One region of the Thermomonospora cellulosilytica genome, then DNA from elsewhere that is predicted to be linked to it. Evidence: riboswitches for the same ligand, from Rfam matches in the RefSeq annotation. Region 1 holds a riboswitch; each other region holds the start of a gene.

The links. Region 1 has a riboswitch for cobalamin ahead of cobN (cobaltochelatase subunit CobN). Riboswitches for the same ligand answer to the same signal wherever they lie in the genome.
Region 2: linked by a shared signal. The riboswitch ahead of HNR21_RS07350 (ABC transporter substrate-binding protein) and the one ahead of cobN (cobaltochelatase subunit CobN) in region 1 are both predicted to bind cobalamin.
Region 3: linked by a shared signal. The riboswitch ahead of HNR21_RS03180 (energy-coupling factor ABC transporter permease) and the one ahead of cobN (cobaltochelatase subunit CobN) in region 1 are both predicted to bind cobalamin.

What each region holds. Positions count from the first base shown of each region.
Region 1 covers NZ_JACJII010000001.1:3,016,990-3,026,393, forward strand. Annotated here, with positions in the region: gene HNR21_RS14510 (cobyric acid synthase) at 1-352, shown strand, start outside; gene HNR21_RS14515 (DUF1444 domain-containing protein) at 415-1,068, shown strand; gene HNR21_RS14520 (hypothetical protein) at 1,203-1,775, shown strand; gene HNR21_RS14525 (cupin domain-containing protein) at 1,925-2,287, opposite strand; gene HNR21_RS14530 (SAM-dependent methyltransferase) at 2,454-2,954, opposite strand; gene HNR21_RS14535 (hypothetical protein) at 3,014-3,169, shown strand; cobalamin riboswitch at 3,247-3,417, shown strand; gene cobN (cobaltochelatase subunit CobN) at 3,458-7,162, shown strand; gene HNR21_RS14545 (alpha/beta hydrolase) at 7,219-8,184, shown strand; gene HNR21_RS35995 (serine/threonine-protein kinase) at 8,157-9,404, opposite strand, start outside.
Region 2 covers NZ_JACJII010000001.1:1,502,675-1,512,078, reverse strand. Annotated here, with positions in the region: gene HNR21_RS07370 (FecCD family ABC transporter permease) at 1-567, opposite strand, end outside; gene HNR21_RS07365 (FecCD family ABC transporter permease) at 564-1,613, opposite strand; gene HNR21_RS07360 (DUF6939 family protein) at 1,717-2,277, shown strand; gene HNR21_RS07355 (hypothetical protein) at 2,371-2,760, opposite strand; cobalamin riboswitch at 2,842-3,030, shown strand; gene HNR21_RS07350 (ABC transporter substrate-binding protein) at 3,167-4,357, shown strand; gene HNR21_RS07345 (FecCD family ABC transporter permease) at 4,354-5,472, shown strand; gene HNR21_RS07340 (ABC transporter ATP-binding protein) at 5,579-6,568, shown strand; gene HNR21_RS07335 (hypothetical protein) at 6,605-7,045, opposite strand; gene HNR21_RS07330 (serine hydrolase domain-containing protein) at 7,268-8,347, opposite strand; gene HNR21_RS07325 (peroxidase family protein) at 8,530-9,404, opposite strand, start outside.
Region 3 covers NZ_JACJII010000001.1:671,520-680,923, reverse strand. Annotated here, with positions in the region: gene HNR21_RS03225 (DM13 domain-containing protein) at 1-453, opposite strand, end outside; gene HNR21_RS03220 (SDR family NAD(P)-dependent oxidoreductase) at 579-1,361, opposite strand; gene HNR21_RS03215 (class I SAM-dependent DNA methyltransferase) at 1,496-2,167, shown strand; gene HNR21_RS35845 (hypothetical protein) at 2,157-2,291, opposite strand; gene HNR21_RS03210 (TMEM165/GDT1 family protein) at 2,603-3,190, shown strand; gene HNR21_RS03205 (YibE/F family protein) at 3,248-4,570, shown strand; gene HNR21_RS03200 (DoxX family protein) at 4,573-5,028, opposite strand; gene HNR21_RS03195 (energy-coupling factor ABC transporter ATP-binding protein) at 5,183-5,992, opposite strand; gene cbiQ (cobalt ECF transporter T component CbiQ) at 6,013-6,753, opposite strand; gene HNR21_RS03185 (energy-coupling factor ABC transporter substrate-binding protein) at 6,754-7,068, opposite strand; gene HNR21_RS03180 (energy-coupling factor ABC transporter permease) at 7,130-7,807, opposite strand; cobalamin riboswitch at 7,842-8,023, opposite strand; gene HNR21_RS03175 (ArsR/SmtB family transcription factor) at 8,080-8,430, shown strand; gene HNR21_RS03170 (YnfA family protein) at 8,452-8,784, opposite strand; gene HNR21_RS03165 (polysaccharide deacetylase family protein) at 8,837-9,404, opposite strand, start outside.

The sequences.
Region 1 (9,404 bases):
CGCCTACGGTCACCCGGTGTCGGCCTATGAGATCCATCACGGCGTCGCCACCGTCCGCGACGGCGCGCGTCCGTTCCTGGACGGCTGCCGGGTCGGTAGCGTGTGGGGCACCACCTGGCACGGCGCGCTGGAGAACGACGGTTTCCGCCGGGCGTTCCTGCGGGAGGTCGCCGACGTGGCCGGACGTGACTTCACGCCCGCCCCGGACGTGTCCTTCGGCGCGCTGCGCGAGGCCCGGCTGGACGCGCTCGGCGACCTGGTCGAGCGGCATCTCGACACCGCCGCGCTGTGGCGGCTGATCGAGCGCGGCGCCCCCGCCGGCCTGCCGGTGGTGCCCCCGGGCGGCCCGTGAGCGGCCCGCGAAAGCCGGTAGGGTGATCCGTTTTACAAGCCAGAGCCGCAGGAGGGTCGTGCATGAGGCAGTCCCGGCACAGCGCCGTCCCGCCCCGGGCGGAGGCGCTCGCCCAGATCGTTCCGGTGATGCGGGCGCGCGTTCCGGTGCGGATGCAGCTGGAGTTCCCGCTGCCGGACGGCGAACTGCCGATCGCCGAGCCGTTCACCGGCGACCTGCTGGTGGGGTACGCGTTCGACCGGCCCGAGGGGGAGCTGGAGCGGCTCGCCCCCCGGCACTGCGCCCGGCTCGGGGTGGAGCCCGCCGAGCTGCGCGAACGCGCGGTGGCCAACCTGCGGGTGCGCCGCCCCGAGGTGTCGTTCACCTGGTATCCGGACGCGCGGGCGGTGTCGGTGAGCGCGGGCGGCGACCTGGAGGCCGCGCTCGTCCTCGACGACGGGTTCGTGGAGAAGCTGGGCCAGGACGTCGACGGCGACCTGGTGGTGGCGCTGCCCGCCCGCGACCTGTTCGTGGCGACCGGCACCGGGCATCCGGACGGGATCGACAAGCTCCGCTGGGTGGTCGACCAGATCTGGGCCGACGAGCGCTACCTGCCGCCCGAGGGGGAGCGGATCGCGGGGCTGCCGCCGGGCGGGCCGGTGCCCGGCCGGGCGTCGCTGCTGCTCACCCGGGAACTGCTGGTGCGCCGCGGAAATTCATGGGAGATCGTCGCATGACCGGTGTTACGGTACGGGCCCGCCGCTGACCCTCCCGGTCGTTCCGCTGAGAACGGAATCCGGCGGAAACGGGCGGGGCTTCGCGGAGACTGGCTGAGGCAGGTTGTCTTGTCGCGAAGCGCCGGGAGGACGGGTTGGGCGGGCACGAGGCGTTCTGGATCGACCACGACTACGACCGGGAGCGTTCCGACCTCGGCATCAGCCGCTACGGCGAGCACGTCCGCCGCAACATCTCCCTCTTCGCCGACAGCTGGGGCGACATCGCCCCCGTCACGTTCGCGTCCACCGCCTGGCGGCTGGCCACCACGCCGTCCCTGACCCCCGGCTACGTCCGCTGGCACCGCCGCATCCTGTACACCGACTGCTCCCGCAACACCTGGGACGGCAGCCTCACCGCCCACGTCATGCTGGCCTCCCCGCCCCCCGCCGAGCTCACCGCCTCCCGCGAGTGGTGGCACGACCGCGGCTGGCGGGGCTGGCCCCGGACCTTCGGCCAGTTCCTCCACCCCTCCGACGAGGACGTCAGCAAAAGCCCCCACCTGCGCCCCACCCTCCTGATCGACGCCCCCGTCCCCCTCGACCACCTCCCCGCCGCCCCCGAAGGCCCCCACGCCGACGTCGAGCAGGCCGCCCACGACGCCGTCATCGTCATGGTCAGGGAACTGAACGACCTGCTCACCCCCATCCTCCGCCGCCTCGACCCCTGACCCCGTCCGAGCGGGTCGCTCACCGGCCCGGAACGGGCACCGCCGACCTGCGCGCAACGGCCTTCGTGGGGCGCCCACTGGTGCGGAGACGGTGTGCGGGCGGACGAGGCGGCGGCCCCGCCTCGGCGGGGTCGCCGGGTGGACGGGTGTCAGGTGGTCCTGGCCTTGGCGTAGTCGTCGATGCCTCCGGAGAAGTCGTACATCACGCAGGCCTCGTCGCCGAGCACCCAGGCGTCGTGGCCGGGCGGGACGACGGCGATGTCGCCGGCTCCGATCTCCTGCTCGCTGCCGTCCTTCATGCGGACCCGCATCCGGCCCTGAACGCAGTAGAGGTTGTGGTGGAACTCGCACAGGTCGGTGCCCGCGATCGGCTTGACCGACTCCGACCAGCGCCAGCCGGGCTCGAATGTGGCCATCCCGAAGACCAGGCCGGTGAGCTGGACCAGTTCCAGATGCCCCCGTGGGAAGTCCCGGCGCTCGTCGGGCTTGTCGAGGGTCTTCACTTCGATCATGACGGTCCCCCTTCCGTCCGGAATTTCACGCTTGCACCGTTCCAGGGCACCGTCAAGGACACGGCGTGCCCGCCGCCCGCGCGGGCGGGTTCGGCGCTTCCCCAGCGCCGACGCCCCCTACCGAACCCCCGCCGTCCGCGTGGGCGGGCTCAGCCCCGCCGGGGCGTCACGGGCGGGCCGTGACGCACAGCAGGCGGTCCCGCCGGAGGACGGCCGGGGTGAGGCCGCAGCGGGTCAGGGCGGCGCCGATCCCGGCGGCGACCTCGGCGGCCTTGGCGTCCGAGGGCGGGTCGTAGAAGAGGTGGAGCGCGCCGCCGGGTGACAGGGCCCGGCGGAGCCGTTCCAGTTCGCGGGACGGGTCGCGGACCCAGAAGTGGTTGACGTTGACGGCGAAGATCTTGTCGAAGCGGCGGCCGGCCAGGTCCGCCTCCTCCAGACTGACCTGCTCGAACGAGGCCCGGCCCGCCGCGACGTGCTCGGCGTTCCGCCGCCGGGCCGCCTCGATCGCCGTCGCCGAACGGTCGATCGCGGTCAGATGGCCGTCGTCCAGCCGTTCGCACACCAGCGCCGCGGCCACCCCGCGCCCGCAGCCGATCTCCAGCAGCCGGTCGCCGGGCCGCACGTCCAGCACGTCCACGGCCCACGCCAGCCGTTCGGGCACCGTCATGCCCGCACTGTACGGGCCGGGGGTGACAGAAATCGGGACCGGCCGGGCATGATGGGCGCATGAGCGATGATCGGCGAGACGACCGCTGGCGGACGCTGCCGCCGCGCACCCCACTGGAGGACCTGGTGGCCGCTCAGGAGGTGCCGCCGACGGCACAGGCGATCGCCGAATCCGCCCCGACGCCGCTGGACGAGGCCACCCGCCATCCCGGCTGACGCGTCCGGCGGCCCCCATGACGAAGGCCGGCCCGTCGCGTGGTGATCACCCGTGCCCGCCGTCCGGAGGGGCGGGCCGTAGACTGCCGGGCGACGGCAGGGCAGGAACCCGGTGCGAATCCGGGGCTGTCCCGCAACTGTGACCGGGGAGGGGCCTCCTCGACGATGGCCACGGCCGCGAGGCTGGAAGGCCGGGGAGGGCCCGGTGATCCGGGAGCCAGGAGACTGCCCGTCGTCGTGTCCGCTTCGCTGCGAGCCGGGGCGCGGAGACCCCGGGGGAGGCGCCCGATGCGTGTACTGCTGCTGTCCACGGCCGACACCGAACTGCTCGCCGCGCGGGAGGCGCAGGCGGGATACGTGACCGCCAACCCGGCCCGGCTGGACCCCGGCGACCTGCCGGGCCTCACCCGGGACGTGGACGTGGTGGTGGTCCGGCTCCTGGGCGGGCGCAAGACCTGGCCGGAGGGCGTCGAGGCGCTGCGGGCCACCGGGCTGCCGCTCGTCCTGCTGGGCGGTGAGGCGGACCCGGACGCCGAGCTGATGGCGTTGTCGACCGTTCCGGCCGGGGTCGCGGCGGAGGCGCTCGACTACCTGCGCGAGGGCGGCGTCGCCAACCTGCGGGAACTGGCCCGCTTCCTGTCGGACACGGTGCTGCTGACCGGCGAGGGCTTCGAGCCGCCGGTCAGGATGCCCGCGTACGGGGTGCACGGGGAACGGCCCTGGCGCGAGGGCAGGCCCACGGTGGGCGTGGTCTTCTACCGGGCGCACGAGCTGTCGGGCAACACCGCGTTCGTGGACGCCCTGTGCGACGCCATCGAGCGCAGGGGCGCCAACGCGCTGCCGGTCTTCTGCGGGTCGCTGCGCGGCGCCGACGAGGGACTGCTGGAACTGCTGGGCAGGGCCGACGCCCTCGTCGCGACCGTGCTGGCGGCCGGCGGGTCGGTGGCGTCCATGGCCAGTGCCGGGGGCGACGAGGACGCCTGGGACGCCGGGGCGCTGGCCGCGCTGGACGTGCCGGTGATCCAGGGGCTGTGCCTGACGACCTCCCGGGCGGCCTGGGAGGAGTCCGACGCGGCGCTGTCGCCGATGGACGCGGCGATGCAGGTGGCGATCCCCGAGTTCGACGGGCGGCTGATCTCGGTGCCGTTCTCGTTCAAGGAGGAGGGCCCCGACGGCGTCCCCACCTACCGGGCCGACCCCGAGCGCGCCGCCCGCGTCGCCGGGATCGCCGTCCGGTACGCCCGGCTCCGCCACAAGCCCGCCACGCAGCGCCGCGTCGGCATCGTCCTGTCCTCGTACCCGACCAAGCACTCCCGGGTCGGCAACGCGGTCGGCCTCGACACCCCCACCTCGGCGGTACGGCTGCTGCGCCGCATGGCCGAGACCGGCTACGACCTCGGCGAGGACCACACCCTCTGGCAGGACCCCGGCAGCGGCGACGCCCTCATCCACGCGCTGATCGCCGCCGGCGGCCACGACGTGGAGTGGCTGACCGAGGAGCAGCTCCGCAACGCCGCCGCCCGCGTCCCGCTCGAGACGTACGCCAAGTGGTTCGCCGCACTGCCCGACGACCTGCGCGAGCGGATCCGCGAGCACTGGGGCGAGCCGCCCGGCGAGCTGTACGTGGACGGCGAGGACATCGTGCTGGCCGCGCTGCGGTTCGGGAACGTGGTGCTGATGATCCAGCCGCCCCGCGGCTTCGGGGAGAACCCGATCGCGATCTACCACGACCCCGACCTGCCGCCGTCCCACCACTACCTGGCCGCCTACCGCTGGCTGGAGGAGTCGTTCGGCGCGGACGCGGTCATCCACCTCGGCAAGCACGGCACGCTGGAATGGCTGCCCGGCAAGGGCCTGGGCCTGTCGGCGTCCTGCGCCCCCGACGCGGTGCTGGGCGACCTGCCGATGATCTACCCGTTCATCGTGAACGACCCCGGCGAGGGCACCCAGGCCAAGCGGCGCGGCCACGCCACCGTCGTGGATCACCTGGTGCCGCCGATGGCCCGCGCCGACACCTACGGCGACCTGGCCAGGCTCGAGCAGCTCCTCGACGAGTACGCCACCGTGCAGGCGCTGGACCCGGCCAAGCTCCCGGCGGTGCGGGCGCAGATCTGGACGCTGATCCAGGCCGCGCAGCTCCACCACGACCTGCACCAGGAGGAGATGCCGGGCGAGGACGAGTTCGACGACTTCCTGCTGCACGTCGACGGCTACCTGTGCGAGATCAAGGACGTGCAGATCCGCGACGGCCTGCACATCCTCGGCCAGGCCCCCGAGGGCGAGGCCCGCGTCAACCTGCTCCTGGCGATCCTGCGCGCCACCCAGGTCTGGGGCGGCACGAAGGGCGCGTTCCCCGGCCTGCGCGCCGCGATCGCCCGCACCTACGGGGTGGACGAGAAGGAACTCCTCGCCGAGCCCGGCCGCAGGGTGCACGTCGAGGGAGGCGCCGAGACCGCGCCGCCCGGGGCGATCCCCGTTCCGCGGCGGCTGGCCGCCCGCCGGTCCGAGCCGCCGCGCACCGCCTCCGACGTGGTCGACATCCTGGAGGACCTGGCCCGCGAGCTGGTCGAGGCCATGGAACGGCACGGCTGGGACGCCTCCGCCCTCGGGGAGGTCTGCGGCTCGGTCCTCGACGGCGGCGGCGCGGCCATGGAGCCCCTGCTGGCGTTCGCCGCCGAGGAACTGGTGCCCCGGCTGGCCGCGACCCGCGACGAGATCGACGCCGTGCTGCACGCCCTGGACGGCGGCCACGTCCCCGCCGGCCCGTCCGGGTCGCCCACCCGCGGGCTGGTCAACGTCCTGCCGACCGGCCGCAACTTCTACTCCGTGGACCCCAAGGCCATCCCGTCCCGCAACGCCTGGGACGTCGGCGTCGCCCTCGCCGACTCCCTGATCAGGCGGCATCTGGACGACACCGGCGAGTACCCCTCCAGCGTCGGCCTCACCGTCTGGGGCACCAGCGCCATGCGCACCCAGGGCGACGACATCGCCGAGGTGCTGGCGCTGATCGGCTGCCGTCCGGTGTGGGACGACGCCTCCCGCCGTGTCACCGGCTTCGAGATCGTTCCGCTGGAGGAGCTGGGACGGCCGCGGATCGATGTGACGCTGCGCATCTCCGGCTTCTTCCGCGACGCGTTCCCCCACGTCATCGGGCTGATCGACGACGCGATCCGGGCGGTCGCCGAGCTGGACGAGCCCGCCGAGAGCAACTACCTGCGCGCCCACGCCCTCCAGGACCGCCGGGCCCACGGCGACTGGCGGCGCGCCACCACGCGGATCTTCGGCTCCAAGCCCGGCGCGTACGGGGCGGGCCTGCTGCCGCTGATCGACGCCCGCAACTGGCGCGACGACCGCGACCTGGCCGAGGTGTACGCGGTGTGGGGCGGCTACGCCTACGGCCGCGGCCTGGACGGGCGGGAGGCCCGCGGCGACATGGAGGCCGCGTTCCGGCGGATCTCGGTGGCCGCCAAGAACGCCGACACCCGCGAGCACGACATCGTCGACTCCGACGACTACTTCCAGTACCACGGCGGCATGGTCGCCATGGTCCGCGCCCTCACCGGCGCCAGCCCGGCCGCCTATGTGGGCGACTCGGCCGTTCCCGACCAGGTGAAGACCCGCACCCTGGCGGAGGAGACGCACCGGGTGTTCCGTGCCCGCGTCGTCAACCCCCGCTGGATCGCCGCGATGCGCCGCCACGGCTACAAGGGCGCGTTCGAGCTGGCCGCCACCGTGGACTACCTGTTCGGGTACGACGCCACCGCCGGGGTCGTGGACGACTGGATGTACGAGACCCTCGCCGAGGAATACGTCTTCGACCCCGAGAACCGCGAGTTCATGAACCGGTCCAACCCGTGGGCGCTGCGCGGCATCACCGAACGCCTCCTGGAGGCCGCCGACCGCGGGCTGTGGGCCGACCCGGATCCGGACGTCCTGGACCGTCTCCGCGCCACATATCTGGAACTCGAGGGGGACCTGGAATCCGGCGACTGATGCCCCGCCGGCCCCTTGCCCCTAATCTTGGCGGAACGCGCGCAAAAGGAGAGGCCATGGACGTTTCGGTGGACGTGCTCGGACCGGAGTACGAGGCGATCGTGCTGCCGATGGGGGAGGACTCCGAGGGGGAGGTCGTCGCCACGCTGGTGCGGCGGCGGGCCACCGACCCCTGCCGGCGGGCGGTGCTGTACGTGCACGGCTTCGTGGACTACTTCTTCCAGAAGCACCTGGCCGACTTCTACGTGGAACGCGGGTTCGACTTCTACGCGCTGGACCTGCGCAAGTACGGCCGGTCCCTGCTGCCCCACCAGACGCCCAACTTCATCCACAGCATCAGCGAGTACTTCGCCGAGATCGACGAGGCGGTGCGGATCATCCGCGAGGAGGACGGGCACGACGTGCTGCTGGTCAACGCCCACTCGACCGGCGGGCTGACCACCTCGCTGTGGGCCGACCGGGTCAGGGGCAGGGGGCTGGTGCAGGGCCTGTTCCTCAACAGCCCGTTCTTCGACATGAACATCCCCGCGCCGGTCCGGATCGCGGGCGACGTGTTCTCCAGGACGCTGCGCGCCCGCTGGCCCAAGGCCAAGCTGCCCGCGCCCCCGGCCGGCATCTACGTCCGCAGCCTGCACCGCGACCACGACGGCGAGTGGGAGTTCGACCTGGAGTGGAAGCCGATGTTCGGGTTCCCGGTGCGGGCGGCCTGGCTGGCGGCGATCCGGCGGGCGCACGCCCGGGTGCACGCCGGCCTGGAGATCGACGTGCCGGTGCTGGTGATGGCCTCCACCCGCAGCGCCCGGGGCAGGGCCGCGGCGGAGGCGGTGTCGGTCGCCGACGTGGTGCTGGACGTGGACCACATCGTCCGCTGGGCGCCCAAGCTGGGCCCGCACGTGACGCTGGTGCGGATCAAGGACGGCGTCCACGACCTGGTGCTGTCCAACAAGGAGGCCCGCGACCAGGTGTTCACCGAGCTGGACCGGTGGATCCGCGGCTACCTGCCCGAGCCGCCCAGCGTGTAGTCGTCGAAGACCGCCGTCAGGCCGGGCTCCTTGGTGGACAGCCGGTTGGCGACCAGCCCGACCTGGTCCACCGGCAGCGGCGGCCGGTCGCGGTCGGTGACCTCGACCAGCCGCCTGCCGTTCACCCACAGCGTCAGCGTCATCTCGCCCTCGCCCTGGGCGCAGCGCGCCGTGACCCGGTTGAACGCCTTGGGGTCGATCGTGGTCTTGGCGGGCGAGCCCAGCTCCAGGCCGCGTTCCTTGGTGACCTTGCGGACGCGGGCGGTGCCGTCGCGCCGCAGCAGCAGCTCGTACCACAGGTCGTCGCGACCGCAGTAGACCCCGCCCTCGGCGTTGCCGCCCTCGGAGTCGACGCGGACCTTGACGTCGGTGACGATCGACTTGGGCAGCGTCTCCTTCACCGGCGTCCGTGACCAGGCCGAGGCGTCGACGATGCTGGTGACCGGCAGCGTGTAGTGGCCGTCCTTGTAGCGGTCGTTGAACACGCCGGGCTCCCACCCGGACTGCGGGTCGTTGAAGTTGTCGTTGAGCAGCACCTTGTCCAGCGAGCTCACCGCCGGAGCCTCCTGCTCGCCGGACCGCAGCGCGAACCAGGCGACCGTTCCCGCGGCGACCGCCAGCGCGGTGACCGCGGCCACCGCCCCCAGCAGCGGCCCGCGCCGCCGGGGCCGCGGCGGAACGTCGTCGGCCCGGGTCGGCATCGCCCCGTGGGGAGCGGTCCGGGGATGCGCGCCGTGGGCGGCGGTCTGCGGGTGCATGCCGTGAGCGGCCGGGCCGTGCCAGGAGGCCTGCAGGGTCTCGGCCAGGCGCGCCGGGTCGGGCCGTTCCTGGCCGACCAGCCGGGCCAGCAGGTCCTGGACGGTGGGCCGCTTGCGCGGGTCCTTGTCGAGCGCGGCGGCCACCAGGTCCCGCAGGGCCGGGTCCAGCCCGTCCAGCCGGGGCTCGGAGTGCGCGACCTTGTAGAGGATCTCCGGGACCGTGCTGCCGCCGAACGGGGTCCGCCCGGTGCCCGCGTACACGATCACGCAGCCCCAGGAGAACACGTCCGAGGCCGGGGTGACCGGCTCGCCGCGCAGCAGTTCCGGCGGCAGGTAGCTGGGGGTGCCGACGAACTGGCCGGTGCGGGTGGGCCCGTCGGCGGCGTCCAGCGCCCGGGCGATGCCGAAGTCGATCACCCGCGGGCCGGTGGCCGACAGCAGCACGTTGGCGGGCTTGAGGTC
Region 2 (9,404 bases), 1.5 Mb from region 1:
CGCGGCCTCGTAGGCGTCGCGCAGCTCGGCCCGGGTGATCAGGTAGCTGTTGCAGGCCTCCAGCATGGCCGCCGCCCCCACGCCGATCAGCACCAGGCGGTGGCCGTTCACCCCGCCGCCCCGGTACGACAGCGCGTACACCGCCGCGGCCGTGCACACCGCGCCGGACACCGACCCGACGGCGATCGAGGCCGTACCGCCGCCGAGGACCAGGATCTGCAGCAGCGCGCCGGTGGACGCGCCGGTGGTGAAGCCGATCAGGTCGGGGCTGCCCAGCGGGTTGCGGGACATGCTCTGGAAGATCGCCCCGCTGATGCCCAGCGCCAGCCCCGCCAGCAGCCCGGCCACCGCGCGCGGCAGCCGCAGCTCGGTCACGATGAACGTGGTGGCCGCATCGCCCTGCCCGGCCAGCGCCCGCACCACCTCCGGCGCCGGGATCGGGAAGTCCCCGGTGCCGACCACGAACACCGCCGCCGCCAGTCCCACCGCCAGCAGCGCGACGCCCACCGCGGCGGCCCGCGGCTCCCACCGCACCGACAGCGCTCCGGCGCGCACCACCCGGCTCACAGCTTCGGCGCCTTCCCCCGGCGGACCATCCAGATGAAGACCGGCGCCCCCACGAACGCGGTCACGATGCCGGTCTCCAGCTCACCGGGCCTGGCCAGCACCCGCCCGGCGATGTCGGCGGCCAGCAGCAGCACCGGGGCCAGCAGCAGCGAGTACGGCAGCACCCACCGCTGGTCCGGCCCGATCGCCGAGCGCACCATGAACGGCACCGCCAGCCCGAGGAACCAGATCGGCCCCACCGCCGCCGTCGCCGACCCGCACAGCACCACGATCGCCAGCGCCCCCAGCACGCGGGTCCGGCCGGGGTTCACCCCCAGCGCCCGGCCCGCCTCCTCCCCGAGCGCCAGCGCGTTCAGCGGCCGGGCCAGCAGCAGCGCCAGCACGGCACCGCCCAGCATGAACGGCCCGAGCTGCGCGAACACCTCCAGGTCCCGGCCCGACAGCGATCCCACCTGCCAGAACCGGAACCCGTCGAAGTTGCGCGGGTCCAGCAGCATCACCCCGGCGGTCAGCGCGCTGAACACCGCGTTCAGCGCCGCCCCCGCCAGCACCAGCCGCGACGGCGTGGCCCCGGCCCGGCCGTAGGAGCCGACCGCGTACACCAGCAGCGCCGCCCCGGCCGCCCCCGCGAACGCCGCCCACACGTACACCAGCGACGTCCGCGCGTCGAGGAACCCGATGACCAGCACCACCGCGAACGCCGCGCCGCCGTTCACGCCCAGCAGCCCCGGCTCGGCCATCGGGTTGCGGGTGAGCGCCTGCATCAGCGCGCCCGCCAGCCCCAGCGCCGCGCCGACCGCGACCCCCAGCAGCGTGCGCGGCACCCGGAGGTCCTGGATGATCAGCGCCTCCCGTGACCCGTCCGGGTGCAGAAGGCCGGCCACGACCCGGTCCAGCGGGATGCTCTCGGCCCCGATCGCCAGGCTCGCCGCCATGGTCAGCACGAGGACGCCGGCCAGGACCAGCAGCCCCCCGGCCCGTCCGGCCGCGGCCGTCGCGCTGACGGGCTCCTTGCGCGGGGGGGCTTCGCGCACCGGAGTCGACACGGATTTAGGCTAGCCTAAGCTAAGCCCGTCGATAAACGCCCTTCCCCGCCGATTCCGGCGCCGGGCTTTCGTCATGCCCGGAATGTCGGTGCCCTCCGCCAGGATGCCTTTCGTGGCGATCCATGTGGCGAGCCGGCGACGCGGCACGGCGTCCATCGAACGCGAGCACCCGGACGCGCTCGTCGTGGACGTGACCTCACGGGCCGAGGAGCCCTGGGTGCGGTTCAGCCCCTTCTACCCCCACGGCGGCATTCCCGTCCCGTTCACACCGGGAGTCACGGCCGCGTCCGTCGAGGGCGTCTGGCAGGCGCTCAAGGTCTTCGCCGACGCCGACGTGGACCCCGCCAAGCTCTCGATCACCACGATGCGGGGCCTCAAGCGCACCGTCCGCCGGCACGGCCCCGTCCGGGGCCACCGGGCCGGCCTCCACGGCCGGACCCTGCTCCCCTACGAGCAGGCCCGCAGGCAGATCTACCTCCCCACCTACCGCTGGACCCTGGAGCACCGCACCGCCGACCTGGTGACCCGCCTGACCGCCCTGTCCCGGCACCGCGACGTCGTCCTCCTCGACTACACGACGAACGGCGACGTCACCGACCTGTCCACCCCGCTGTCCCACGCCGCCCTGATCCGCCACCACATCGAGAACACCTGGCCCGCCTGACACGGTCGTCCTCCGTTCGCCGGGCCACGGGAGGTCAGCCCGTCCTCGCTCCGCCGCGGTCGCCCGATCTCCCTCGCGCGGGCCCGGAACAGGTCAGGTGAGGCCGCAGAGCGTTCCGCAGACGGGGCAGTGGGCGCGTTTGACGGTGGAGGTCACCAGCGCCCGGCAGTTGTCGCATCGCCCGCTCTCGAGCAGTCCCCACGGCGGCCCGATGCTCCCGTCGTAGAGGTCGCGGGCGGGCCAGGCGACGAGTTCGACGTAGGGCTCTTCGGGTTCGTCGTCCGGGTCGGGCCGCGATCGGAATGCCTCGGCGAGCACGAGGATGCTCTCCCCGTCCTCGTCCGCATGGCGGGGCAGGACCCGGCGCAGCACGTCGACCAGCTCGCCCAGGGTGAGCTGCCGCAGCCTCTGGGCGAGCCGTTCCCGCTCCTCGTCGCTCGTGGTGCTGAACGGCGGAAGGGGACCCTGCTCGTCGGCGGCCATACGGTCACCGTAGGCAGGGGCGGCCGGGACGTTCCACGGGTTTTCGTCCGGCCCCGTACCGGGGACGCGTGGGACGGAACGTCACGTGTGCGAAGATTGCCGGTCGAAGGCGACGGCGGAACGAGGAAGCCGGTGCGAATCCGGCGCGGTCCCGCCACTGTGATCGGCGAGCGGATCCCGAACGACGCCACTGCCCGGGGCTCCGGGCGGGAAGGCCGGGACGAGCATCGACCCGAGAGCCAGGAGACTCACGCGGTCGCCTCCTCAGCACGATGGGGCGGATCTCCCCGGGCGAGGAACGGCGCCGTGCCGTGCCCCGCGCAGGGTGGATCCGGCCCTCCGCCCGCCGTGGGCGCCGTCGAGGAACGGCGGTCACGGCCCGTTCTCAGGAGAGACACCGGTGTCGATGGACAAGGCGCGGCTGCTGGCCGGGATGCTGCTGGTGCTGCCGCTGGCCGCGTGCGGCGGCGGCGCGCAGGAGCAGGCGACGGCGGCCGGCGGCGAGTGCGTCCGCGAGTACGACGCGGGCAAGGACTACTTCCCGGTCAAGCAGGAGATCCGGCACGCCACCAACTTCACCCTGCGGTACGCGAAGAACTACCAGGTCATCACGGTCAAGCAGCCGTCGCCGGGGGCCGCGCCGCAGACGTACGTGCTGGTGCGCTGCGGGACGCCCGCACCCAGGCTGGAGGGCGCGCTCAAGGGCGCGACCGTGGTGCAGACCCCGGTGCGCACGCTGTTCTCCGGCTCGACGACGCATCTGCCGTTCATCACCGAACTGGGCGTGCTGGACCGGCTGAAGGGCGTCGCCGCCGCCGGGCTGATCACCTCGCCGCAGGTCCGCGCGCAGGTGCGGGCCGGGAAGGTGGTCGAGTACGCCGACGTGACCGGCGAGCAGGTGAACACCGAGAAGGTGATCGGCGCCCGCCCGGACGTGCTGATGACCGACGGCCGGGAGAACCCCGCGTACGGGCCGCTGCGGCAGGCCGGGGTCAGGATCGTCGCGAACGCGGAGTGGCAGGAGACCACCGCCCTGGGCCGGGCCGAGTGGATCAAGTTCGTGGCCGCCCTGACCGGCACCGAGGCCACGGCGTCCGAGACGTTCGACAAGGTCGCCGCCGCCTACCGGGCGCTGGCCGGCAGGGTGCGGACGGCCGAGCCGGTGACGGTCCTGCCCGGCCAGATGTTCCAGGGCCAGTGGGCGATCCCGAACGGCGAGAGCTTCATGGCCCGCCTGATCCGGGACGCGGGCGGCACCTACGCCTGGGCCGGCACCAAGGGCACCGGCAGCATGACCCTCGACCTGGAGGCGGTGCTGGCCGAGGCCCGGGACGCCGAGGTCTGGCTGCCCCAGATGAACGAGTGGAAGACCCTCGCCGACGTCACCGAGGCCGACCCCCGGTACGCCGAGTTCGCCGCCTTCAGGTCCGGCAGGGTGTGGCCCGCCAACAAGGCCCTCGGCCCCGGCGGCGGCAACGACCTCTACGAACGCGGCGTCGTCCGCCCCGACCTGATCCTGGCCGACCTGGTCGCCATCCTCCACCCGGACCTGATGCCGAACCACTCGTTCACCTTCTACCAGCGGCTCGCCAAGTGACCGACCCCCGCGACCAGGCCCCCGCTCCGTCCGACACGGGCGGGCTCGCCGTGCGGCCGGGCGGGGCGGCGGGGGCACGGCGGCGGGGGGTCGTGCTGGGGGTGCTGGGGGCGGTCGTGGTGGCCGGGTTCGTGCTGGCGGTGGCGTTGGGGTCCACGGTGATCCCCGTCGACCGGGTGATCCCGGCGTTGCTGCGGCTGGACGGGGCCGACCCCGGGGTCGAGGTGATCATCTGGACGGTGCGGCTGCCGCGGGCGGTGACCGCGGTGCTGGCCGGGGCGGCGCTGGCGGTGGCCGGGGTGCAGATGCAGACGCTGTTCCGCAACCCGCTGGCCGAGCCGTACATCCTCGGGGTCAGTTCCGGCGCGAGCCTGGGCGTGGCGCTGGCGGTGACCGGCTGGGCGGTGCCGGCGGGCGCGTTCACCGGGGCGGTCGCCGGACCGGGGCGGGCCGGTCTGGTGGTGGCGGCCTCGGCGGGCGCGGCGGCGGTGCTGATGCTGGTGCTGGCGCTGGCACGGCGGGTCCGTTCGGTGGTGACGATCCTGGTCATCGGGGTGATGGTGGGCTCGGCCACGTCCTCGCTGATCACGCTGCTGCTGGCGTACTCCGACGGGCAGCGCGCCCAGCAGTACCTGGGCTGGAGCCTGGGCAGCTACGCCGGGACCACCTGGGACGACCTGGCGGTGTTCGCCTCGGTCTGCGGCGTGGCCCTGCTCGCCGCGCTGGCCGGGGTCAAGCCCCTGAACGCCCTGCTCCTCGGCGAGAACTACGCCCGCACCATGGGCGTCCGCGTGCGCCGCACCCGCACGGCCACCCTCCTGACGGCGTCGGTCCTCGCCGGCTCGGTCACCGCGTACTGCGGCCCGGTCGCGTTCCTGGGCCTGGCCGTCCCCCACATGGCCAGGCTGCTGCTGGGCACCGCCGACCACCGCGTCCTGATGCCCGCCGCGATCCTCCTCGGCTCCACCGTCTCCCTGGCCTGCTGCATCGCCACCCAGGCCCCCGGCAGCGGCGCGATCCTCCCCCTGAACGCGGTGACGACCGTCCTCGGCGCCCCCGTCGTCATCACCGTCCTCCTCCGCAGCCGCGCCGCCCGAGCCGGATGGGCGACGTGACCGCCATGCCGATCCCGCGGCCCGGCCGGTCCGCCGCGAACGCGCATGACGCCGGTCGCGCGGACCGCTGCCGCACGGACCCCTTCGGCTGGACGGAGGTGAACGCGTGCTGGTCTTGGACGCGTTGACGGTCGGTTATCCCGGGCGGCGGGGCCGGGCGGCGCGGCGCGTGCTGGAGCGGGTGGACGCCGAGGCGCGGGCCGGGGACCTGACGGTGCTGATCGGGCCGAACGGGACGGGCAAGTCGACGCTGCTGCGGACGCTCGCCGGGCTCCAGCCGCCGCTGGAGGGGAAGGTGCTGCTCGACGGGTCGCCCGTCGCCGCGATCGGCCCGGCGGAGCTGGCCCGCCGCGTCGCCGTGGTGCTGACCGAACGGGACGTTCCCGCGCTGCTGACCGGCCGGGAGCTGGCGGCGCTGGGGCGTCATCCGCACACCGGGTTCACCGGCCGCCTCACCGCCGCCGACCGTGCGGCGGTCGACTGGGCGCTGACCGCCGTGGACGCCGCCCACCTGGCCGAACGCCCCGTCACCGAGCTGTCGGACGGGGAACGCCAGCGGATCCTCACCGCCCGCGCCCTCGCCCAGGAGCCCGCCGCGATCCTGCTGGACGAGCCGACCGCGTTCCTGGACGTGCCGTCACGGGTCGCGCTGATGGGCCTGCTGCGGCGGCTGGCCCGGGAACGTTCCCTGGTCGTCGTGGTCTCCACCCACGACCTGGAGCTGGCCCTGCGCATCGCCGACCGCGTCTGGCTGATCACCCGTGACGGCGGCCTGCACCGCGGCACCCCCGAGGAGCTCGCCCTGAACGGAGCGATCTCCGCGGCGTTCGACGGCGGCGGCCTGACCTTCGACGCGGCGTCCGGCGTCTTCGTCCTCCCCGGCGGCTCGCGCGGCACCGCCCACGTCACCGCCCCCGGACTCCACAGGCCCCTGCTGGAACGGGCCCTGTCCCGCGAGGGCTGGCGTCCCGTCCCCGAACCTCCCGCCGACCTCACCGTCACCTGGGACGGCGAGGCCTACGAGGCCACCCGCAACGGCACGTCCCACCGTTTCCCCACCCTGGCGGCGTTCACCGGCTGGCTCCGCCGCCCCTGACCCCGGAGACGCCAGCCGGGCGGGCGCCGTTGGGGCTCAGTCGACGGGCAGGACCTGGCAGTCGTCGTTGGGGGTGCCACTGGAGCCCGCGTCCGGTTCCCAGCTCAGGGCGTTGGCAGGAACGTCAACGAAGGCGTAGGTCTCGCCCTCTTCGAGACAGTCGTCGTGGTCGCGGCCGACCTGGGTGCCGCCCAGGTCGGTGACGACGAAGCCACGCTTGGGGTCCAGGGTGACGCGGACGGTGAAGCCGCCGACGCGGTTGGCGCGGAAGGGCGCGTTGACGGGGACGACCCACATGCCGGAGGGCTTGCGTTCGATCAGGGCCCGGTCGCCCTCGTCGCCGTCCTGGTCCCAGCCGTCGATGTACACGGTGGCGTTCGGCTGGATCTGCCGCAGCGCGGACTGCTCGGGGGAGGTGCAGCCCGCCACGGCCGCGAGGATGGGCAGCACGGCCGCGGCCGTCATCCTGTGACGCACAGTGTTCTCCTGGTGCTCGCCTGGAACGAAGGCCGGATCAGCTCCTCGGGGGGACTCGCCGCCCACCGTTCGGCGCCTGTCGACGGTGTCGCTGAGCCGTGCCGGCCCAGCATGCACCCACCTCCAGGAAGGCGTCCAGTGTCGGAGGTCACAGGGCGTCACCGCCGAGGGCTCCCGGAACGGGCGGGAGCACGCCGGGCCTGCGACCCAGGGCCGGCGTGCTCAGCCGTTGATGGCCTTGGTGACGGCCTCCACGGTGGAGAAGTCCATGCTCAGGCGGTTCTTGGTGACGGCGGCGGTGAGGCCGGTGGCGGTGTCGGCCCAGGCGTACGTTCCGCCGACGCCGGCCCAGCCGAAGACGGTCTGCTCGCCGGTGACGGGATGCCCGAGGGGGAAGCCCAGCCCGAACGCGGCCTCGTTCCCCATGATCTGGTCGGTGCCCTCGACCGCGACGGCGGTGATCTCGGTGAGGCGTTCGGGGGAGATCAGCCGGACGCCGTCCACGTTCCCCAGCAGCGCCGCGTACAGGCGGGCGACGGCGCGGGCGGTCATCTTGCCGCCTGCGGGGATGTCGGCGCGCAGCACCTGCGGCAGGTTCCCGAACGCGGCCGTCGGGAAGATCGCCTTGGGCGCGGTGGAGAACATCGGGGCGTCCTCGGGGATCTGCTCGAACCCCTTCGTCGCCTCCTCCGGCTCCTCCAGCACGGCGACCCGGCCCAGCTCCGGCTCGGGCATCCCGAAGTACATCTCGTCGGCGATCCCGAGCGGCCCGGCCACCTCCTCGCGCAGCACCTGCGAGATCGGCTTGCCGGTCACCCGGCGGACGACCTCGCCGAGGATGTAGCCGAAGGTGTAGGCGTGGTAGCCCAGCCTGGTCCCCGGCTCCCACCACAGCGTCGAGTCCGCGATCGCCGCGCAGATCCCGTCCCAGTCGCCGAGCGCGTCGGGGGTGGCGTCCGCGGGCATGGCCGGCACCCCGGCCGTGTGGGTCAGCACGTGCCGAACGGTCACCCCGCCCTTGCCGTGCGCCCCGAACTCCGGCCACAGCTCCGCGACCGGCGTGTCGTGCCCGAACGCCCCCCGCTCGATCAGCATCAGCACGATCGCCGAGGTCATCGTCTTGCCGACCGAGTAGCAGTAGATCGGCGTGTCCGGGGCGATCTTCCGCCCGCTCCGCGGATCCGCGACCCCCGCCACGGCGTCCACCACCAGTTCCCCGCCCCGGTAGACCGCCACCTGCATCCCGCGCTCGGCTCCCGACTCCACCAGCCCGTCGATGACCGCCTGCACCCGCTCCCGCATCCCGTCCTCCTCCGTCGATCCGCGCCTGTCACGAGTACGGACCGCCGAGACGTGCGGAACTCATCGCCCTCCGGCCGCCGAAACCGGACGCTTCGAGGAGCGCAGAAGCTTCGGCGGTCGCCGTAACGTCGTCCGGCAGGGGCGGGCGCCCCTGCCGGACCGCGTTCACGGACGTGCCGGTCTCACCGGCGCTTGACCCTCGGCTGCTCCTTGCCGGGCATGACCGGGCGCCACGGCGCGAACGCGCTGGCGTCCCTGGGCAGGAAGCCCGCCAGTTCGGGGCAGTGCCGCAGGATGACGCTCTTCATGCCGTTGCGCTCGATCCAGTCCATCCCCAGCGGGGTGTAGATCTCGGGCCGGTAGTCGACGGTGAGGAAGCGGTCGCTCTGCAGGCGGCGGCTCGCCATGAGGATGAAGATGCGGAAGGCGGTGTCGCTGAAGCCGAAGCCCTCGGGCGGGTTCTCCGCGAAGAGCCCGACCATGGTGTCGATCTCGTCGACGGAGCGGTAGACGTCCTTGAGCCGCGCCACCGTGTCCGGGTCGGAGGACAGGTCCTCGAAGCGCCGGATGCGCGGCTTGTGGACCCCGGCGCGGAAGTCGTTGTAGCGCGGGACGCCGCGGCGGCGGGTGCGGACGATGTCGACCACGGACAGGTCGATGATCTCCCCGTCCCGCTCGAACGTCTGCAGCGTGCGCGGATAGTTGAACAGGGTGATCGCCCCCGGATGGGCGATGCCGAACGAGTACAGCGCGTTCGGCAGGCCGACCTTGCGGAAGGCGGTCTCGGTGCGGGCGCCCATCACGTCGTTGAGGCTCAGCGTGTCCAGCAGCCGGCCGGAGCCGTGGTCGGCGATCTGGAAGTCGTCGGGGATCAGCGGATGCATCCGGTAGACGGTGACGAAGTCCTCCGTCAGCGAGTAGGGCACGCCGTGGTGCTCGGGCAGCGTCTCGGGGATGCCGGTCAGCGCATGCTCGTCCACCAGCCAGGCCCCCAGCCTGGTCAGCCAGTCCCGCGGGCCCGACCAGTTGGTGTTCAGCGCGATGTCGATCTCCTCGG
Region 3 (9,404 bases), 2.3 Mb from region 1:
CTGGCTGCCCTTGTTGCCCTTGAGCCTGCCCAGCTCCACGTACGCGCCGTCGTCGAACACGAACCACCCGCCGGTCCCCTCCTTGACCGGCTGGTCCGACAGCCACACCCACAGGTCCGGCCCGTTGGAGGTGTCCAGGTTCTCGATCCGCAGCACCCGCTTGCCGTCCGCCAGCCGGATCACCTTCACGGTCCCCGAGGTCCCGTGCTCGTGCGAGATGAACGACCCGCCGGCCAGCACCTGCGGCCCCTGCTGTCCCTGCTGCCCCTGCGGCGGCTGCTGCCCGCCGCCCGGGGTGGCCGCCGGCGCCGTCACCCCGGCCGGCCCGCTCTCGTTCACCGTCTCGTCCACGAACAACAGCCAGGGCTGGAACAACGCCAGTGCCACGGCCGCGACGACCGCGAGCACCACCAGCCCGACCCACACCACAGGCTTCCGCAGCAGCGCGACCATGACCATCTCCCAACTCGGGCGACTCCGCCGTACATCAGACTTGGACGCCGCCATCACACCGGAAGATGCCGCCGGAATCCCTTACAGAACGGTGACATCCTGCGTTCCCGTGAGATGCGGGCCCGTCAGTGCGCGGCGAAGCCGCCGTCGACGAACAGGGTGTGCCCGGTGACGAAGGCGGCGGCCGGCGACGCCAGGAACACCGCCGCCCCGGCGAAGTCGGCGGGCAGCCCGTTGCGGCCGATCATGGTCCGGTCGCGCATCGCGGCCACGCGGACCGGGTCGGCGGCGGCCTCGGCGGTCAGCGGGGTGATGACGAACCCGGGCACCAGGGTGTTGCAGCACACCCCGTGCGGTGACCACGCCTCGGCCTGGGATCGGGTCAGGGCGACCACCCCGGCCTTGGAGGCACCGTAGGCGCCGCTGTTGCCGAACGCCCGGAACGCCTGCTGTGAGGCGACGTTGATGATGCGCCCCCACCCGCGTTCGGCCATCCCGGGCCCGTACCGCTGGCCGAAGAGATAGGGCGCCCGCAGGTTGACCGCCATGGTGGCGTCCCACTGGTCGTCGTCGAGGTCGGGCAGCGGCGGACGCAGGTTGATGCCGGCGGAGTTGACGCAGATGTCGGGCTCGCCGAACACCTCGGCGGCCCGGTCGGCCGCCTCCCGCGCCTCCTCCGGCCCCGTCAGGTCGGCGGCGACATAGGCCGCCTCACAGCCGTGGGCGCGCAGTTCGGCCACGGTGTCCGCCAGCGGCCCGACCCGCCGCGCCACGATCACCACACGCGCGCCCGCACGGGCCAGGGCCTCGGCCATGGCCCGCCCGATGCCCGAGCTGCCCCCGGTCACCACGGCCACACGCCCGCTCAGGGAGAACAACTCAGCGAGATACGACGGCACCGATGTCACACCGGTAACCCTAGAAGCCCGCAACACCCCCGCGAACGCGGTGATCGGTCATCTCGCCCACAGAGGGCGTACCAGGGCGTGTCCCACGGAAAGCCGGCCGCCGTGCCCGCTGCGCGGGCGGTAGCGTTCGGACGGTGAGCGACTTCGAACGCGCCACGAAGGCGGGCTACGACGCCATCGCGGAGCGGTACGCCGAGCATTTCAGCGGGGAGCTGTGGGGCAAGGAGTCCGACCGTGACGTGCTCGTCGCCTACGCCGAAGGCGTCCGGGCGGCCGGTGGCGGCAAGGTCGCCGATGTGGGGTCCGGGCCCGGCCGGGTGACGGCGTTCCTGCACGAGCTGGGGCTGGACGTGCACGGCATCGACCTGTCGTCCGCGATGGTCGCGCTGGCCCGGCGGGAGCATCCGCATCTGCGGTTCGAGCAGGGGTCGATGATGGCGCTGGACCTGGCGGACGGGGCGCTGGCCGGGCTGGTCGCCTGGTACTCGATCATCCACGTCGTGCCGGACCGGCTGCCCGAGGTGTTCGCCGAGTTCGGGCGGGTGCTCGCGCCCGGGGGCCGTCTGCTGCTGGCGTTCCAGGTCGGGAACGAGCCGCTGCATTTCGACGAGGCGTTCGGCCACCGGGTGGACCTCGACTTCCACCGGCTGGATCCGGAACGGGTCACCGGCCTGCTGGCGGCGGCCGGGTTCCGCGTACGGACCCGGCTGGTCCGCCCTCCCGTGGGGCGGGAGAGCACCCACCAGGCGTTCATCGCGGCCCGCAAGCACGATGAACGCCCGGCGGCTCAGCGGCTCACCCGATGAAGCGGATATCGGGATGACGAGGGGACGGCCGATCCAGCCCCTCCCGCGCCACCTGGACGAAGTCGCCCTCGGAGTACTGCATGGTGCCGTCCATGTCGATGCCGGCGTCCACGCGGCGATCCACCCGCATCACCTCGGCCGGGCGAGGGGTGGTGCCCGCGGGTTCCGGAGCCGGGTAGGGTGGGCCGCGGCGAAGGGGAGTAGTCCCGATCCGCTGAGCGGTCGACATGCTGGCGTGCCCTGCCGGAGACGGCGGGGAGGCCCGGTCCTCAGGCCGTGACCTCAGGTCACGGTGGACGAGACCTTCGGCCTGGTCAGACGTGCCCCCAGGGGGCGCACACGTCCGGCCGGGCCGAATCGGTCCTCCCGCGCTGATCCCCCGGCGCGTTCGTCGGCCGGAGCGGTCCGGCCACGAGGGGAAGGCCGCCGCTGCGGATGACTTTCAACCTGGTCACGTTCTTCACCGCGTTCGTCGTCATCTTCCTGGCCGAGCTGCCGGACAAGAGCATGTTCGCCTCGCTGGCCATGGGCACCCGGATGCGCCCGCTGTGGGTGTGGCTCGGCACGACCAGCGCGTTCGGAATCCATGTGGGCATCGCCGTCGCCGCCGGCAGCGTGCTGTCGCTGCTGCCGCGCACCCTGGTCGGGGTGGTGGCCGCGGCGCTGTTCGCGTTCGGCGCCTATACCCTGCTGCGAGGCGGTGACGAGGACGACGACGGCGAGGCCGGCGCCCGGGCGCCCGTGCTGGGGACCTGGGCGACGTACGCCACGGCGTTCACCGTCGTGTTCGTCGGGGAGTGGGGCGACCTGACCCAGATCGCCACCGCGAACCTGGCGGCCACGCGGGAACCGCTGCCGGTGGCGCTGGGCGCGCTGCTGGCGCTGATGGCGGTGTCGGCGCTCGCGCTGCGGGCCGGGCGGTTCATCGCCGACCGGGTCCCGCTCAAGGTCGTGCGGCGGATCGGCGGCCTTGTCATGCTCGTCCTGGCCACCTGGACGCTGGCCGAGGCGGTGTTCGGATGACCTGCCGCCCCGGGGGCACGGCCCCCGGACTCCCGAGACCGGACCGAGGAGGTGCCCGTGGGCGCTGACCACTCCCACTCCCACCACCGGACGGCGCCCGCTCCGCCGGGTGCGGTACGGGCCATGCTGGCGGTCATCGTCCCGCTGGCGGTGGTGACGCTGGCCGCGCTGATCTGGATGTGGCCGGACGGGAACGCCGCCAAGGCCGCCGGGCAGAGCCAGGACCCGGTGCAGATGACCCGGGTCACCGGCACGGTCACCGCGATCGCCCACAAGGACTGCGCGCAGGCCGGGGAGTTCGAGGGGGACTGGCTGGCGCCCACCCCGCAACCCGGCCAGAAGTGCGGCGACGCCACCGTGCGGCTGACCTCCGGGCCGCAGGCGGGCGGCACGGTGCGGGTCTCGCTGCCCACCGGGCCCGGCTCGCTGGAGTACGACCCCGGCGACAAGGTCGTGCTGCTGCACATGCCGTCCGGCGCGGACGGCGGCGTCCCGCCGTACCAGCTCACCGACCACGACCGGTCGAACGGGATGTGGCTGGTCGGGGCGGCGTTCGCGCTGGCGGTGATCGCGTTCGGCCGCTGGCGGGGGGTGACCGCGCTGGTGGGGCTGGCGATCACCTTCCTGTTGCTGGTGAAGTTCCTGATCCCGGCGATCCTGGCCGGACAGCCGCCGCTGCTGGCCGCCATCGTCTGCTCCGCCGCGATCATGCTGGCGGTGCTGTACCTGACGCACGGCCCGACGATGGCGACGTCGATCGCGCTGGTCGGAACGCTGGCCAGCCTCGCCCTCACCGGGGTGCTGGCGTCGGTGGCGATCGGCCTGACCCGCCTGTCCGGCATGGCCGACGAGAGCGCCCTCAACCTGGGCCTCAGCTACGACGTCAACCTGCAGGGCCTGCTGCTGGCCGGGATCATCATCGGCTCGCTGGGCGTTCTGGACGACGTCACCGTCACCCAGGCCGCCACGGTCGGGGAACTGGCGCACGCCAACCCCGCGTACCGGTTCGGGCAGCTCTACCGGGCCGCCGCCCGGGTCGGCCGGGCGCACATCGCCTCGGTGATCAACACGATCATCCTGGCGTACGCGGGCTCCTCGCTGCCGCTGCTGATCCTGATCAGCGTCGGCGAGCAGCCGCTCGGCCAGGTGCTGACCGGGCAGATCCTCGCCCAGGAGATCGTCCGCAGCGTGGCCGGCACCCTCGGCCTGATCGCGGCCGTCCCCATCACCACCGCCCTGGCGGCCCTGGTCCGTTCCCGCAGCGCCCCGGTGGAGGACGACCCGCACGACGCGACGCCCGCGACGCCCCGGCCGCCCGCGCCCGCCGGGGAACCGGACCTGCCGCCGCACGGCTGGCCGTACTCCGACCGGTACGCCTGACCTCACACGGAGGTCTCCGCACGGCCGCGGGCGGGGGTCCTGCCGCGCCACAGCAGCGCGTCCAGGCCGAACCGCCCGCTGCCGGTGCCGGCCAGCAGCAGCGCGGTCGCCGCGACGAGGAGGACGAACTCGAAACCGCCCTCGTTGACGAAGAGCCCGTCGTCCCGGTGCACGAACCAGTACGCCCCCGCCATGTCGAGGGCGATCAGCACCCCGGCGACCGGCACCAGCAGGCCGAGGATCAGGGCGAGGCCGCCCAGGATCTCCACCCAGGTCGCGTAGTAGGCGGCCAGGGTGGGCAGGGGGATCCCCAGGTCGTCGAACCCCCGGGCGACGGCCCCGAGCCCGATGTCGGTGAGCTTCTGCAACCCGTGCGCGAGGAGGATCACCCCGAGGGCCAGACGGCCGATCAGGAGTCCGATGTCGCGGAGGACGGGAAAACGGTCGGCGAAATTCATGGTGGATCCAGGAGAGTTCGGTGTGCGTGGGCCGGCCGGGCGCCTCGGCCCGCCGCCGGCGGTGCGGGCCGCCTGTCCCGGCCCGGCCTGGTTGAAAGAGGAATCACTACCCGGCGCGGGTGCCGTCAAGCGGCCCCGGGCGAAGACGCCGGCACTAGAGGTCGGCGGGCGTGCGCGGGTCCGGGGCGCCGGGGGGCAGGACGCCGTGGCGGCGCAGCACCCGCCCGACCGCCGGGCCCCAGGCCGGGCGGAGCCGGGCCGCGCGCAGCAGCGCCTCGTCGGTGAGCAGGTCGGCGGCCCTCCCGGTGTGCAGGTGGCCCTCGGCCAGGATCGCGGCGTCGTCGGCCCAGCGGTGGGCGAGGTCCACGTCGTGGGTGGATGCCACGATCGTGGTGCCGGCGGCCTGCAGGGCGGCCAGCGTCGCCAGCAGCGCGTCCACCCCGGCCGGGTCCAGCCCGGCGGTCGGCTCGTCCAGCACCAGCACCGCCGGGCGCAGCGCCAGCGCCCCGGCGATCGCCACCCGCTTGCGCTGGCCGAACGACAGCAGATGGGTGGGCCGGTCGGCCAGGTCGGCGATCTCCATGGCCGCCAGCGCCTCGGCGACCCGCGCGCGCACCCGGTCGGCGGGCAGCCCCAGGTTCAGCGGGCCGAACGACACGTCCTGCACGACGCTCGCCGAGAACAACTGGTCGTCGGGGTCCTGCAGCACCAGTTGGACGCGGGTCCGCAACTCGGTGAGGCCCCGCCGCGAGTACGACACCGGCGACCCCCGCCACAGGACCTGTCCCCGTGACGGCCGCAGCCCTCCGGTCAGCAGCCGCAGCAGGGTCGTCTTGCCCACGCCGTTCGGCCCGAGCAGCGCCAGCGTCCGTCCCTCCGGCACCTCCAGCGACAGCCCGCCGAAGACCGGCGGTTCGCCGTCGTAGGCGAACGAGACCTCCCGGGCACTGAGGATCGGCGTCACGGCGGACCTTTCAAGACGAGTCACAGCAGGCGTTCCAGGGCGAGGGTGGCGGTGACCGCCAGGGCGGCGGGCAGCGGGGCGGCCAGCAGGAACGGCGTCCGCAGCGGGATCGGCTCGACCGCGACCGTCAGGGCGCCGGTGTAGCCGCGCCCGGCCAGGCCGATCTCCAGCCGGCGGGCGCGGTCGAACGAGCGCACGAACACCGCCGAGCCCAGCCCGCCCAGGGAACGCCAGGTCGCCTGCAGGGACCGGGCGCCCAGCCGGCCGGCCTGGGCGTCGCGGATCCGCCGGGTGGTGTCCAGCACCACGAACAGCATCCGGTAGATCAGCGCCGCCACCTCCACCAGCGTCGCGGGCACCCCGAGCCGCACCAGCCGGGGCAGGGTGTCGGCCAGCGGGGTCGTCCCGGCGAACAGCAGCTGGCACAGCACCGCCGCCCCGCACCGGGCCACCACCTCCCCGGCCCGCCGCGGCCCCCCGTCCGCCCAGCCGATCCCGTCCGCGCCCACCGTGACCAGGAACGTCAGCGATCCGGTCAGCGCGAACCCCAGCGGCGTCCGGGCGGCCCGCAGCAGCGTGCGGGCCGGCACCCGCGCCCAGCACAGCGCCACCGCCAGGGCGACCAGCGCCGTCACCACCGCCCCCGGCCAGGGCGGCAGCACCAGCGCGCAGCCCAGCAGTCCTCCGGCCAGCAGCGCCTTGGCGGCAGGGTGGTGCCGCCGCCACGGGCTGCGGTAGGCCGCGGCGTCGATGGCGAGCACTCAGCCGTCGTCCCGCCGGGCGGCGGTCAGCCTGCGCCGCGTCCGGACGACCCCGAGGCAGTAGCCGAGCACGCCCGCGCCCAGCGCCGCCTGCAACGCGAACAGCCCGGACTCGATCTCCCCGGACGGGGGCTCGTACAGCGGGGCGAACCAAGGCTCGTAGCCGGGGTCGTTCTCGGTGATGACGGTCTCCGCCTGCCCGTCCGCCCCGGTAAACGGCTCCTCCTTGCCGTCCCCGGCCCCGATCGCCAGCGGCGCCACCGCGAGCGCCACCACCGCCAGCACCAGCAGCAGGTTGACGATGCGGCCCTTCACGCCGTCACCTCCCTACGATCGCGCGGCACGCGGCACCGGCGGCAGTTCACGATGCGGTCCCTCACGCCGTCGCCTCCGTGCGGTCGGGGCGCAGCACGCCGAGGCGGGTCAGGTCGGCGGCGGCGGAGGTGCGCAGCAGCCGGACGACGAGGACGGTCAGCAGGCCCTCGCTGATCGCCAGCGGGATCTGGGTGACCGCGAAGATCCCGCCGAACTTGGCCAGCGCCCCCGCGAAGCCGGACTCGGCGTCGGGGAAGGCCAGCGCGAGCTGGGCCGTGGTGACGCAGTAGGTGGTCAGGTCGGCGACGAACGCCCCGGCGAACACCGCGGGGAGCAGGCCGAGGCGCCGCACCAGCAGGTACGCCCCGAAGCCCGCCCACGGCCCGGCGACCGCCATGGAGAACACGTTGGCGCCCAGCGTGGTCAGCCCTCCGTGCGCCAGCAGCAGCGCCTGGAACAGCAGGGTGATGGTGCCGAGCACCGTCATCGCCGGCGGGCGGAACAGGATCGCGCCGAGCCCGGTGCCGGTCGGATGCGAGCAGCTTCCGGTGACTGACGGGATCTTCAGCGCGGACAGCACGAAGCAGAACGCCCCCGACGCGCCCAGCAGCAGCTTGTCCTCGGGGGAGTCCTTGACGCGGCGGCTCAGCACCGTCGCGCCGTGGACGACGAACGGGGCCGCGGCCACGGACCAGGCGACGGCATGGGAGACGGGGAGATAGCCCTCGGCGATGTGCACGGGCGGACACCGGACCTTTCCAGCACCTCGTGGACGGTGGTCGAGCGCCGTGGCCGGTCTCCTGGCTGACGGGTCCGGCCCGCCGCTCCACCTTCCCAGGCGCGGGCGCCCAGTGGCCTCCATGCGGAGCGAGCGGCGGGATCTCCCGATCACAGTGGCGAGGGCCGCTCCGGTCTTGCACCGGAATTCCCGAACACCACGGCCCGGACAGCCTAGCCATACCTGCCCGGTTGCGCAGGTATGGGGATATGGATCTCTGGCACGATGGACAGGTGCATCTGGTTCCCGCCGACCGTGCCCACCGGACCCCCATCGACGACCACCGTCCGTGCGAGGCGATCGCGGCCATCGGCGACCCGGCCCGCGTGGCGGCCTGGGCCCGCCGCTTCGACCTGCTGTCGGACCCCGGCCGGCTCACCCTGCTGCTGGCCATCGACTCCGCCGGGCCGATCAGCGTGACCGACCTGGCCACCGCCTCGGGGATGTCCGACACGGCCGTCTCCCGCGCGCTGCGGCTGCTGCGCACCGCCGGCCTGGTGGAGCCCGAACGCGACGGCCGGATCGTCCGCTACCGGCTGGCCGACCCCGCCATCCGCCCGCTGCTGGCGGCCGCCGCCTCCTGACCCGTTCCCCGAAGACGCGGGTCAGCCGCGCGGCGCGTACATGATCACCGCGACGCCCAGCAGGCAGATCGCCGCGCCCGCCAGGTCCCACCGGTCCGGCCGGAACCCGTCGACCAGCACGCCCCACGCCAGCGACCCGGCCACGAACACGCCCCCGTACGCCGCCAGGATCCGCCCGAAGTGCGGGTCCGGCTGGAACGTCGCCACGAACCCGTACGCCCCCAGCGCCAGCACCCCGGCCGCGATCCACAGCAGGCCGCGATGCTCCCGCCACCCCTGCCAGACCAGCCACGCCCCGCCGATCTCGGCCAGCGCGGCCAACCCGAACAGCACCAGCGAACGCAGCACGGTCATGGACCGCACCCTCTCATCCCGCCCGTCCCGCCCGTGCCCCGGTCGCCGGGGGCTACAGCGGAACGAAGGTCAGGCCGCGCTTCTTGAGCCGGGGCAGGACCTGGCGGAGGGCGGCGACGGTCTGGGAGCGGTCGCCGCCGCCGTCGTGGCAGAGCATGATCGCGCCCTCCTTGGACTCCAGCAGGGCGCGCCTGATCCGGCCGACCCCGGGCCGCCGCCAGTCCTGCGGGTCGACCTCCCAGCCGATCGGGATCATCCCGAACTCGGCGGTCGTCTCGAACACCTGCTTGGACCAGGCCCCGCCCGGCGCCCGGAAGAACTTCGGGGTGACCCCGGTGGCCTGGGCGATCCGCTCGTGGGCCTCGGCGATCTCCCGGCGGATCCGCCGGGAGCCGATCCGGTCGAACGGCGACGGATGGCTCATGGTGTGGTTGCAGATCTGGTGCCCCGCCTCCACGATCCGCCGGGTGATCAGCGGGTACTCCCTGACCATCTCGCCCACCACGAAGAAGGTCGCCGTGACCCGGTGCTCGGCCAGCAGGTCCAGGATCTGCGGCGTGTACTCCGGGTGCGGGCCGTCGTCGATGGTCAGCGAGATCGTCCCCGGCGGCCGTCCGGGA